3 regions of the Shewanella sp. HL-SH8 genome follow, and region 1 is predicted to be linked to each of the others. Evidence: predicted binding sites of a transcription regulator. Region 1 holds the regulator's gene; each other region holds the start of a gene.

The links. Region 1 encodes sigma-54, which starts transcription at its own class of promoters, with help from an activator protein. Its sites were predicted from a motif close to GTTGGCACGNNNNTNGNNT; they were not measured.
Region 2: ACRWQN_RS11495 (YccF domain-containing protein) is a predicted target of sigma-54. The motif match lies at 2,509-2,527, and genes of this name have one in related genera.
Region 3: flgB (flagellar basal body rod protein FlgB) is a predicted target of sigma-54. The motif match lies at 2,556-2,574, and genes of this name have one in related genera.

What each region holds. Positions count from the first base shown of each region.
Region 1 covers NZ_CP195039.1:870,359-874,670, reverse strand. Annotated here, with positions in the region: gene lptA (lipopolysaccharide transport periplasmic protein LptA) at 1-576, shown strand, start outside; gene lptC (LPS export ABC transporter periplasmic protein LptC) at 1-2, shown strand, start outside; gene lptB (LPS export ABC transporter ATP-binding protein) at 573-1,304, shown strand; gene ACRWQN_RS03965 (RNA polymerase factor sigma-54) at 1,465-2,958, shown strand; gene hpf (ribosome hibernation promoting factor) at 2,985-3,272, shown strand; gene ptsN (PTS IIA-like nitrogen regulatory protein PtsN) at 3,275-3,718, shown strand; gene rapZ (RNase adapter RapZ) at 3,715-4,312, shown strand, end outside.
Region 2 covers NZ_CP195039.1:2,607,648-2,611,959, forward strand. Annotated here, with positions in the region: gene ACRWQN_RS11485 (ChrR family anti-sigma-E factor) at 1-406, shown strand, start outside; gene ACRWQN_RS11490 (1-aminocyclopropane-1-carboxylate deaminase/D-cysteine desulfhydrase) at 1,393-2,370, opposite strand; gene ACRWQN_RS11495 (YccF domain-containing protein) at 2,574-2,987, shown strand; gene ACRWQN_RS11500 (substrate-binding periplasmic protein) at 2,990-3,754, opposite strand; gene ACRWQN_RS11505 (EVE domain-containing protein) at 3,896-4,312, shown strand, end outside.
Region 3 covers NZ_CP195039.1:1,761,298-1,765,609, reverse strand. Annotated here, with positions in the region: gene flgE (flagellar hook protein FlgE) at 1-829, opposite strand, end outside; gene flgD (flagellar hook assembly protein FlgD) at 892-1,680, opposite strand; gene flgC (flagellar basal body rod protein FlgC) at 1,705-2,121, opposite strand; gene flgB (flagellar basal body rod protein FlgB) at 2,124-2,522, opposite strand; gene ACRWQN_RS07840 (CheR family methyltransferase) at 2,649-3,488, opposite strand; gene ACRWQN_RS07835 (chemotaxis protein CheV) at 3,593-4,312, opposite strand, start outside.

The DNA of each region.
Region 1 (4,312 bases):
AAGTTTTTAACCACATTGCTCGGTAAAAGCAGTGTTATTTGCACTTTAGCGATTAGTGTATTAGCAGGCAACGCCGTAGCTAAAGAAGGCGATTTGAAGCAAGAGCTTAAAATTGCTGCCGTAAGTCAACGAGCAGACGTTAAAAATAATCAAATTATTTTTAACGGCCCAGTAAAAATTACCCAAGGCTCGATCAATATCGAAGCCGATGAACTGCGGGCATTTTCAGCTGAAAACGGCCAGACTAAAACGCTCATTGCGACCGGTAACCCTGCTACATTTTCACAAGAACTTGATGATGGTCGCATAGGTACAGCAAGCGCCAATGAAATTCGTTATGACTTAGCAACAACTGGACTGTTATTAACCGGTAACGCTAAGCTAGATCAAGCAGGCAGTAAAGTGACTGGTAACGTGATCCGTTACAATATCAATGCTCAGGAACTTATCGCTGAAAGTACCGGTAAAGGTGAAGATCGTGTTATTACCATTATTCAACCGGAAAATTTCCAAAATGATGAGTCACCAGCACAAAAATTACCTGAAATCCCGTTAAAAAAGCAAGGTAACCAATGACCCAAATTACCTTAACAGCTGAGAACTTAGCCAAAAGCTATAAAAGCCGTCAAGTGGTTAAAAGTGTCAGCTTAACTGTAAAAACAGGCCAAATTGTCGGACTACTTGGTCCCAATGGCGCAGGTAAAACGACCACGTTTTATATGGTTGTTGGTTTAGTCAAAAGTGACCATGGCCGCATTTTAATTGATGACGATGACTTAACTGCTGACCCAATGCATTTACGTGCGCGAAAAGGTATTGGCTATTTACCACAAGAAGCCAGTATTTTTAGAAAGCTCAGTGTGCACGATAATATTATGGCCGTGTTGCAAACCCGAAAATCGATGACTTCGGATGAGCGAATTCAGGAACTGGAGCATCTTTTAGAAGAATTCCATATTACCCATATTCGCGATAGCTTAGGCATGTCGCTATCTGGTGGTGAAAGACGACGGGTAGAAATTGCACGCGCTTTAGCAGCCAATCCTAAATTTATATTGTTAGATGAGCCCTTTGCGGGTGTTGACCCTATTTCAGTGATTGATATTAAGAAAATTATTCTGCAACTCAAACACCGTGGCCTAGGCGTATTAATTACTGATCATAATGTCCGTGAAACACTTGATGTGTGTGAGCGGGCATATATTGTTAGCCAGGGGAATTTGATTGCCGAAGGCACCCCAACTGAAGTACTCAACAATCAGCAAGTTCGAGCAGTATACTTAGGCGAACAATTCAAGCTATAGTTAATCTAAATAGGATCTGAAGCACTTGCTTGGCAAAATGTTTCTGGCGACTAAGTTAATTGATCGTGTATAGGTAAAGTAAAACCATTTGTTAAAAAATTGCGACTATCACTCACTTTAATCAGTGTAGAAAGCCGAATTCTTCTAGGGATCAGCAGTAATGAAAGCTTCACTCCAACTTAAAATGGGTCAGCACCTCACTATGACCCCACAGCTGCAACAAGCTATACGTTTGCTGCAGTTATCATCTTTGGAGTTACAGCAAGAAATTCAACAAGTATTAGATTCCAATCCTTTGCTTGAAATGGAAGATGAATTTTCAGCACTTAGCAACAAAAATGATAACTCAAAAGACCTATCAGAAACTGACTTCAATGAAGTAAGCGCACCTGTAGTCGAAAAAGACACTTCAAATGTCGACACCGCAGAGTCAATGACTAAAGAGCAAATGTCTGAAGACTTGCCAATGGACACTACCTGGGATGAAGTGTACAGCGCCTCCCCAATGGCAAGCCCTGGTTCGGGTTCTGGCAGCATGCCAAATGATGACATGCCCTTCCAAGGTGAAACATCCGAAGGATTATACGAGCATTTAGAATGGCAAAAAAATCTAACGCCTTTTTCTGAAACAGACCTCGCTATTGCCACAGCCATTATTGATGCCATTGATGACACAGGTTATCTCACCCAAAGTACTGAAGATATTTTAGAAGCTATGGGCGATGATTCTGTCGAATTAGACGAAGTCGAAGCGGTACTAAAACGTATACAACATTTCGACCCTCTGGGTGTCGCCTCACGTAGCTTAAGTGAATGTTTATTGATTCAACTTGTTCAGTTTGCCCCAGACACGCCCCATATTGATAATGCCAGAATGTTAATCAAAGATTATTTAGATTTGATTGCTGGACGTGATTTTCGCACACTCATGCGCAAAACTAAGCTAAAAGAAGATGAGCTGCGCGAAGCAATTGAATTAATTCAATCTTTAAATCCACGTCCTGGCACGATGATCACCCCACCGGATGATGAATATGTTATCCCAGACGTGTCAGTGACCAAAAAGAATGGCCGTTGGGTGGTTGAATTGAACCCTGATAACATGCCAAAAATAGGTATTAATCAACAATATGCCGCCATGGCAAAAAGCAGTAAGAGTTCAACAGACACTCAATTTATTCGAGGTCACTTACAAGAAGCCAAATGGTTTATCAAAAGCTTAGAAAGCCGCAGCGACACCCTGCTTAAAGTATCCAATTGTATTGTGCAATTTCAGCAAGGTTTTTTTGAGTACGGTGCTGAAGCCATGAAGCCTATGGTGTTGAATGACATAGCTGAAGCTGTCGAAATGCATGAGTCCACTATTTCGCGTGTCACCACACAAAAGTATATGCACACACCGCGCGGACTGTTCGAACTTAAGTATTTTTTCTCTAGCCATGTCAGTACTGATGATGGCGGAGAATGTTCGTCTACAGCAATTAGAGCTTTTATTAAAAAGCTGGTTGCTGCTGAAAACCAGAAAAAACCACTAAGCGACAGTAAAATGGCAGATCTTCTGGCAGAACAAGGGATTAATGTTGCACGTCGCACCATAGCGAAATACCGCGAAGCGATGATGATCCCTCCCTCAAACCAACGTAAGAGTTTATAATCTACCTAGGCAATTGGAGGATAAATATGCAAATCACCTTAACGGGTCATCATATTGAAATTACTGAATCACTAAGAGAATATGTCACAAGTAAGTTTACAAAACTTGAACGACATTTCGATCAGATCAATAATGTCCACGTAGTATTAAATGTCGAAAAGCAACAACAGATAGCTGAAGCAAAAGTCAGCTTGAATGGAGCTGAGGTATTTGCGACATCTGAACATGCTGATATGTATCACGCTATAGACGCCCTGATTGATAAACTCGATCGTCAGGTCATTAAACACAAAGAGAAATTAACTAAGCATTAATGATGGAACTTAGTACCATCCTGCAGCCGGAATGCACCTCCTGTGCCACACCGGGCAGTAAGAAAAAGGTACTGGAGCTTATCAGCGATTTAGCTGCAGCCCAGTACCCATCCCTCTCTTCACAAGAGATTTTTGAAAGCCTAGTGGCCAGAGAAAAAATGGGTAGCACAGGAATAGGCTCTGGCATTGCAATCCCGCATGGTCGTTTAACGTCCATCGTTCGCCCTATCGCGGTTTTTATAAAGTGCGAAGAAGCGATTTCATTTGATGCTATCGACAAACAACCAGTGGATCTCTTATTTGCATTACTGGTGCCAGCAGACCAGTGTCAGCAACATCTCAGTACCCTATCCTCAATGGCTGAAAAGTTATCGGATAAACATATTCTTAAGCAGTTACGAAAAGCAAGTAACTCAACTGAACTCTATCAGGTTATCACAGCATGAAATTAGTCATTGTATCCGGTCGTTCGGGCTCAGGTAAATCTGTCGCACTTAGGGTACTAGAAGACCTAGGTTACTATTGCGTTGATAACTTACCACTGCCCTTAATTGGACGGCTATTAGAACAGCTTAGAAACACCAATGAACTGGTGGCTATAAGTGTTGATGTTCGAAATATAGAAGAGCAAGGTAAAGTATTACAGCAGCAGCTAGCGTGGTTATCTGACGATACGGAAGTCATAAGCTTTTTTTTACAGGCAAGTGATGAGGCACTACTAAAACGTTACAGTGAAACCCGACGACTACATCCTTTATCGAAAAAGAATATGTCCCTACAAGATGCGATTCAATTTGAAGGTGAGCTACTAGCGCCTATTTCTGAATACGTAGACCATTTTATCGATACATCTAAGCTAAATATTTATCAACTTAGTGATCAAGTACGTGAAATTTTAATGGGCAGTGTTGATAAAGAGTTAGTGATCAATTTTGAGTCATTTGGTTTTAAATATGGCATGCCTGCCGAAGCCGATTTTATGTTTGATGTACGCTTTTTACCTAACCCACATTGGGAAATAGAATTACGCCCCTTTACTG
Region 2 (4,312 bases), 1.7 Mb from region 1:
AGACAAGGGTACGTTTGAAGTATCAGTTAAAGGTGAGTCTTATACTTTACCAAGAGCATTTAGACATCAGATTAACGCTCAGTGGCAGGGTATTGGTAAAGTCAGCCGTCTGCGCTTAAATACAGGTGAAGAAAAAGCTAGGGCCAGCTTATTACACATAGCTGCAGACGGTGAAATACCTGAACATACCCATAAAGGTTCTGAGCTAACGTTATTATTAGCAGGTGAATTTAGTGATAAGTTCAACAGTTATAAGCCAGGAGACTTCATGCTACTTGATGAGAACCATGAACATTCTCCTAAAACAATGTCAGGTTGTTTATGCTACACCATAGTTGACGCACCATTGTATTTTACTAAAGGTTTTAGCAAACTGTTAAACCCTATTGGTGAGTTGATTTATTAAGGTGGGGTGTTGAGCTTAACTTTGATACTTGTTACAGATAAATACTGTGTATCTGTTTGGTGAAAAATAAATAATATCTATTGCCAAACAGATTTTTTATCTATATTATGATGAAAGTTTAATTACTTTGTTTATCTGTTTACCTATCGTAAGTCTGCTCAACTTCCTTTGTAAACCACCACAAGCGTCTTTGATTTTATCTATGTTGATACATAATTTGTATTATTGAACATATTTATTCTCACTGTAATGGGCTTGTCATAAACCTATGGTCAACTATCACTGTCAAGAATTTGATGTATTATCTACACATTAAATAATTGAGTGAATTGTGAAAAAATCTTTAATAAATAATTAAATTTTTTACATACTTCTCACACAAAAACTTGATTAGTGTAAGATTGATGAGGTAACTTAATCTAGTAACTTAAATCTTTCGCAACACGAAATATATTAAGGGAATTATATTGTTAAAACTTACATCACCCAAGGGTGAGCATAAATTATAAGGAGTATGATAATGTCATACCAATTTAACGGACACGAAATTACAGTTAACTTTCCTGTTAATTCAATTTCATCAAACAAAAACTCAATTGCTTTTACCGATTCACAAGGTAAAAACAAAACTACTTTTTCAAAACGCATTGAAGCCGTAAACTTTATGAAATGGCTGATTAGTTCGAATAAGTAATAAGTACATCCCCTACGCTTAGGCGTAAATCATTTGCTCTGTTATTTAATAAACCTGGCTAACGGTATTCTCCTCTCATTTACCGGGCGTTTATTAACAACAGGGCAAACTGATATAACCTCTTTATCACACATTCAAAAAACTCTTATCCACAACTTCAATTAATGAAGTTAACTTTTATATCTCTGTATAACGACATTATTATGTTGCAATTCAGTTGTAGATGGAGTGTGATTCTATAAAATATATATTCAATATTAATCCCTCTACACATACTGCATATAGCAATCAGTTATCTATTAGCAAGCTTACGTTTATATCTGGGTAGCATAGTTGCATTCCCTAACAAACCGCCTTGATGAATATATAAAACTTGCCTATCTTGGCATTGATTCGCTTCTATGTAGCGCTTCAACACGCTCAAGCCAATAGGGTCGTATAATAAATCAAACTCTATTCCACTTGTTTCTAGCACATCGTTCCACAACTCAAATAAGGGCAAATACAACTTACCAAAGTGATACTTATTGCCATCATTAATAATAGTGGGATGCTGGCTTTTATTTGGGTTTAATTCACAAAATTGATTTGCTAAATATGTATCACCGCCAACAGTGCTGCAAGTTAACACCTTAATATCAATTATTTCCTTTTGGCATTTTTTTATAAAATACTGTTGCAGAAAAACTGCTGTCGTACCTGTGCCAGATGGAAGAAATACTGAAAGAGCGGATATATTTTGTCCTTTAGCCCAATCTATAATTTCACAACCAAGCTGGTAGATACCCGTTTTAGCATATTCACATCTGCCCCCCTCAGGAATAAAAAGTATTTGTTGTTCAGAATATCGATTTAGGTATTCAGGCCTAAATATGTTTATTACCTCATCCAAATGCTTGCAGCCACTGAGTTCAGCTTGGTCCCAATCAACTTGGATAATATTGGCTCCGTTATGATGGGCTTGAGTAAAATTTGACACAATAGCAGGCGTAGCTTGTAATTGTGACTGTATATAAGCACTAATATGACTTACATAATAATCTAGCTGCCAGCCTTTCATTTTTGCCAATACCGATAGCGAATATAATGAATTTGCTTGAGCCGAACCCGATCCCACTATTCGTGTCACTTTAGGAAAGTCATTGATAAGGAAATGATAAAATTTTCGGGCTTTATTACCACTAAAATCAGGGTGTAATTGATCATCGCGCTTGACGAATATTTGTCTTCCTGCAAAATTAATTGTATCTGTTGGACTATGACTTAGCATTTATAACACCATTAAAATTGATTAGGGTCATTGTAACTAAAATTGGTTAAAATCACTCATTTTTAGTCTAAATCTTAATTCTTAGTTTACTTCATCCAAATAAAAATCAATTTAACCATTTAGATCAATATCTTAAACCTTGGCACATTCCCTGCTTAGATATGAATATTAATCTCATATTTCAGTTGTAAAAGGAAAAAGATATGGCTATTTTTAGACTAGTTTTTAATATTGCATGGTTTATTTTAGGTGGGTTTATAATGGGTGTAGCCTGGTGGCTTGCGGGGCTACTATGTTTTATTAGTATTATTGGTATTCCCTTTGGACGGGCTTGTTTCGTCATTGGTGAGATGGCGTTTTGGCCATTCGGCCAGCAAAGTGTCAACCGAAAACACTTAACGGGTGTTGAAGATCTAGGAACTGGTACCATAGGATTAATCGGTAATATTGTTTGGTTTGTGTTTTTTGGAATTTGGTTAGCGATAGGTCATTTAGCTCATGCGCTAGCGTGTTTTGTGACGATTATTGGTATTCCATTTGGCATTCAGCACCTTAAACTGGCATTATTAAGTCTAACCCCTATCGGCCAAACTGTGGTACCAAACGAACAGTATTAACATTAGGGATGCTTATTTGTTTCTTGTAAATAAGCATCCAGCATTATTTGAGGTTCAAATTTTGATAAGCCATCGTTAATTATTTTAAGCCACCTTTCACCCTCTTTATTATTTGCTAATGCAACATGCAAGCTCTTAGAGTCAAGAATTTTATTATTGATTTGCAGTAGATGTGATATTTGTTCAATTTTTGGATCACTTTTTAAGTATTGATAAACATTTAAATCGATAACAATTGTATCAATACGTCCTGCAGCTAATTTTAATATATTCTGCTTTTCATTCATGGCCTCTTCGTATTTTTGCTCACCATTAGCAATCATAGTGTCTATCTCGTCTGTGTTTACATACCCTTTTACCACGCCTAATACATATTTATTTAAATCAGTAAATGTATCCCAAACAATCGGGTTACTTTTAAGCTCCAATAAACCTATCGGACTTGCACCTAAAGACTGAGAAAAAATAAACTCATTTGTAACATTAATGTATTCAGGGAAATAGCCTATTTTAGCGCCCATTTTTGCCATTCTAATAGCACGAACCCAAGGAACAACTGTGACTTTCAATTGATGGTTGTCATAAGCAATAGCATGTTTAACTATACGAGTGGCAATACCTTTTTCAGTCAACTCAGCTCCACTAAACGGTGGCCAGTCTAGCGTTGATAGTTCAAGAGTGTCTGATACAACAGCACTAGATATAAATAGCGACAAAAATATGTATAAATGCTGGTTTCTTATGCCATTAGACAACATTAACATCACTCCATCTCCATCACGTTACTCTTGAGATAAAAATCATATAGAAAACCTTGTCGATAGTGGTATCAAAAAGCTACCATCAGAGTCTTATTTATATATATTCTTGTTCTGATAATAGTACAAAATGACTACTTGGTGTGATATATGAAATATTGGTTAATGAAGTCTGAACCTGATGACTTCAGTATAGATGATTTACAAAGGTGCAGTGGACAAAAATCAGCTTGGCAAGGGATTAGAAATTATCAAGCCAGGAATTTCCTACGAGATCAAGTACGCGTCAATGATTTAGTGCTCTTTTATCATTCAAGCTGCAAAGAGCCTGCAATTGTAGGACTCGTTAAAGTAAGCCAATCTTCACAGCCTGATCTAAGTGCTTTTGATAGCTCATCACCGTATTTTGATCCTAAATCTGATCCTTTGAAACCTCGCTGGGTTGAGGTTGAAATATCATTTATTGAGAAGTTTGTTAATCAGATAAGCCTGAAAAAACTCAAAGCTGACATGGAATTAGCTGATATGGTGTTAGTGGCAAAAGGTGCAAGATTAAGTGTTCAACCA
Region 3 (4,312 bases), 890 kb from region 1:
AGTCATTAAACTTTATGACAGATCCTCTCCAACCACCTGCAGTTTGTGCATCACGAGGTGCACCATCAACTAAACCATCACCCGTAGTATCAACACTATATTGGCCAGCTGCACCGTCTAAACTTACTGGTTTACCATCAATGGCATAAAATGCAACCCAGTTACTTTCACCTGTGTAGGAACCGTTTTCAGGCTTAATAAAGTAGCTGGTCATGATATGCGATTCACCCAGAGAGTCATAGATAGTCACTGAAGTAGAATTATTAAATGTATCTGCATTGTCAGGATCAAATGCAGCAGGGTCTAAAGGTGACTCACCGACATTTAGATTCATCTGTAGGCCGACTTTACTAGACATAATAGGACTTCCTGCTGTATCTGGTACTTTAATTGCCTGAGTAGTGGTTAAACTCACAGAAGTCGAGTTACCGTCCTTGTCCACAGGGAAGCCCTGTAAAAAGTTGCCTGCTGAGTCAACCATATAATTATTTGAATCAACCTTAAAAGCGCCTGCTCGGGTAAATGATTGGTCACGTGTGCCAATCCCTGATGAGGTCACAAAAAAACCCCCACCACTTATCGCCATATCCAAAGAGTTACTGGTAAGTTGCAAACTACCTTGGTGAAACTGTTGTGCTACTTGAGTTGTAGCAACACCGCCACCGACTGCAGTTTTGCTGTTAGAAAAAATTGAGTTAGCATACACATCGGCAAACTCCGCACGAGACTCCTTAAAGCCTATGGTATTTACGTTTGCAATGTTATTGGCTGTGGTATTTAGATCTTTCTGAGCGGCTGCAATACCACTTAATGCGATGTTAAAAGACATATTTCACCTCGAGTAATCAGGTTTTCTTTAATGACAATTTCTTGTCACAAGCGTTATTAAATTTATGATTCGGACACCGCAAGTACATCGGTCAATTTAATGCCACCAATGCCACGAAGATTAAGAATCGCCCCAGTTGCTGCAGTACCTAGTGAAACGCTCGTCACATGTGCATAAGTAGAAACGGCTAAGTCTTGAGATTGTCCATCGACTTTACCGCTAGCTTTAATGACGTAAGCACCTTCAACCACAGGTTTACCATTTTTATCTAGACCGTCCCATGTCACATCGACGTTTCCGCCTGCACTGCCATCAATATCAAAGGTCTTAATTAACTGACCTGATTCATCTTCAATACGAATGCTTATTTTATCTATAGCTGCAGGTGTGCTTACCACACCTTTAAGTTCAGGGCTTGCCGGCGAAATAGATCCAGTGTCTGATGGGATCAACACTTTGCGCCCAACTAAACTAGAAGCTTGTAATGCCTGGCTTGAACTCATGACACCATTCAAATTGAGAATTTCTTTATTTAAATTTGAAATACCATCAACTGTTGAGAATGAAGCCATTTGAGCAATCATTTGATCATTATCAACTGGCTTAAACGGATCTTGCATCGAAAGTTGCTGACTAAGCAGTGCAAAAAAATCTTCCTGCTTAAGCATTTGATCTTTCGCTGCAGGAGTTTCAGGCGCATCAGGTAAACGAATACCATCTAGAAATGGATTACCTGTTGTCGTACTCGCCGTGTTCGATTGGACGGTATTTTTACTGACCGTACCGGTATTAGACAATGCAGATGCCTGTTGTGGCAAAGATTGGCTACTATATGGATTAACGAGGCTCATCATTTACCTCCTACAATAATCATGTTATTTACCCATTCTAAGTGTTTGTTGCAGCATTGTTTTAGCTGCATCTGCGACTTGAACATTCATTTGATAAGAGCGAGAAGCTGAAATCATATCAGCCATTTCTTCCATTACATTTACATTAGGCTTATAAATGAAACCGTCACCATCGGCCATAGGGTGATCTGGTGAATATTCTTTAACCAATGGCTTATCACTTTCAACAATGCCACTGACATTAACGCGATGAGAACCTGATTGCTGATGACTAGCTTTAGACATTTCAGCTTCAAATACAGGATGCCTAGCACGATAAGTTTGATCAATACTACTGGAAACAGAGTCAGCATTAGCAATGTTACTTGCGGTGGTATTTAAGCGGACAGACTGTGCTGTCATACCTGAACCGGCGACATTGAATATATTAAATAAGCTCATGATTAATCACCTCGTAATGCTTTACGCATACCTGAAAACTTACTTTCTAGGAATCCCAATGACATTTGGTATTCAATAGAGTTTTGCATAAAGGCTGATTGTTCTTGTTGCATATCAACCGTATTACCATCGCCAGTATCAGGTTGGTTAGGGACTCGGAATTTGACATGTTGCTGACTGAGAGCAGTTAAATCAAAATGCTTTTCATTAGTGGCACTCATCGTTAAACCTTTCTGACGAGAACTAGCAGCTTGCATTGCTGAGGCAAAATCGACATCGCGTGCCTTATACCCTGGGGTATTCGCATTCGCTATGTTACTTGATAGCACTTCAGCGCGCTGTGCCCTGACACCAAGGGAGTATTGATGTACCCCAAGTGCATTATCAAAATTAATCGCCATAAAATTGCCTCCATCAGCTAACTGATAGATATGAAGCAAAGGTTATGCCAATTATTTAATCAATGGGAGGATATATAGAAAGGAAAGCATGTGAAAAAAGTAACACATGCTTTTCAATAGGTTAAACTAGGTTTTCTTTTGGTAATATATACCAGGGTTACAGCGGACCATGTCAAATTCTTCTGTTAATCCGGAAATAGATTCTGATGCCCCAAGAAATAAAATACCTTTTGGGTTTAAAGCGGCAGCAAATTGCCGCAAAATTTTAGCCTTTGCCTCAGGCGCAAAATAAATCAATACATTACGACAAAAAATAATGTCGTATTTTCCTAAAAGCGTATAACTTTCAAGTAAATTATGCGCTCTAAAATTCACTAACCGCTTAACATTATCTTTGACTTTCATATTGCCATTAGGCAAAGCATCAAAAAACTGACGTTTACGTTCTTCTGATAATCCACGCGCCAATGCCAAGCCATCATATTCAGCATTTTTACAACGTTCAAGCATCGAAGGTGACAAATCAGTCGCTTGAATAGTCACACCACCAGGCAGTGCACCCGGCTTGCGTTGTTGATACTCTAAAGCGGTCATTGCTAATGAGTAAGGCTCTTGCCCTGAAGAACAAGCCGCAGACCAAATACGCAATGAACGACCTAACTTAGAATATTCAGGTAATAAAGTATTATGTAATAAATCAAATGGATAGCGGTCACGAAACCACAATGTTTCATTGGTTGTCATCGCGTCAATCACTTCCGCACGTAATTGACGTTCGGTGGGCTTCATTGAATGCTTAACCACTTCAGAGAGCGAGGGTAAACTGTATTTTCCCATCAATGGTGCTAAACGGCTTCGTACTAGGTATTGTTTATTTTCACCTAAAACGATGCCGCTGTGTTGTTCTAAAAACAATCTAAATTGATTATATTCTGCTTCTGCGAGTGATTTATCTGTCACATTCACATCCTAATATAATGAGTAATATTTGCCCTATCATTAGAGCTTTTACGCATAACTAACATTCATGAATTTTCATGCTGCCTACTGCGTTCAATAGACAGAAAAGATTACAAACTTAAATGTTTGTTTACCGCTGCGGCTAATTCATCAGGATTAAACTTAGCAATAAAGTCATTTGCGCCAACTTTTTGTACCATTGCCTGATTAAATACGCCACTTAAAGAAGTGTGTAACACAACCTTAATATTTTTTAACTTAGGGTCATCTCTAATTTCAGCTGTAAGGGTATATCCATCCATTTCAGGCATTTCAATATCGGAAATAATCAACGGGATCTCTAACGATACATCATCCATCTCTTTAGCTATAGCCTTGAGTTTGTTCAGTGCTTCTCTACCATCTTTGGCGGTATCAATTTGTAAATTTAAAGACTCAAGAGAACGAATAATTTGCTTACGTGCTACAGCAGAATCATCTATCACCATGACATGATAATGTTGTTCTCTGTCTATGGTTAATGTCTTATCAACTTCTTCACTGATTGCCGTTTTAACAGGAGAAATTTCATCAAGAATTTTTTCCACGTCTAAAATTTCAACCAACTCACCTTCAATTTCAGTAACAGCAGTCAAGTAAGAATAACGCCCAGCACCTTTTGGCGGAGGCATAATGGCAGCCCAATTCATGTTGATAATACGTTCGACAGAACTGACTAAGAAACCTTGAACACTGCGATTGTATTCAGAAATGATAATGAAGCAATTCTCAGTAGAAGTGAGTGGACGTCCACCTGTTGCAGCGCTTAAGTCAATGACTGAAATAGTGGC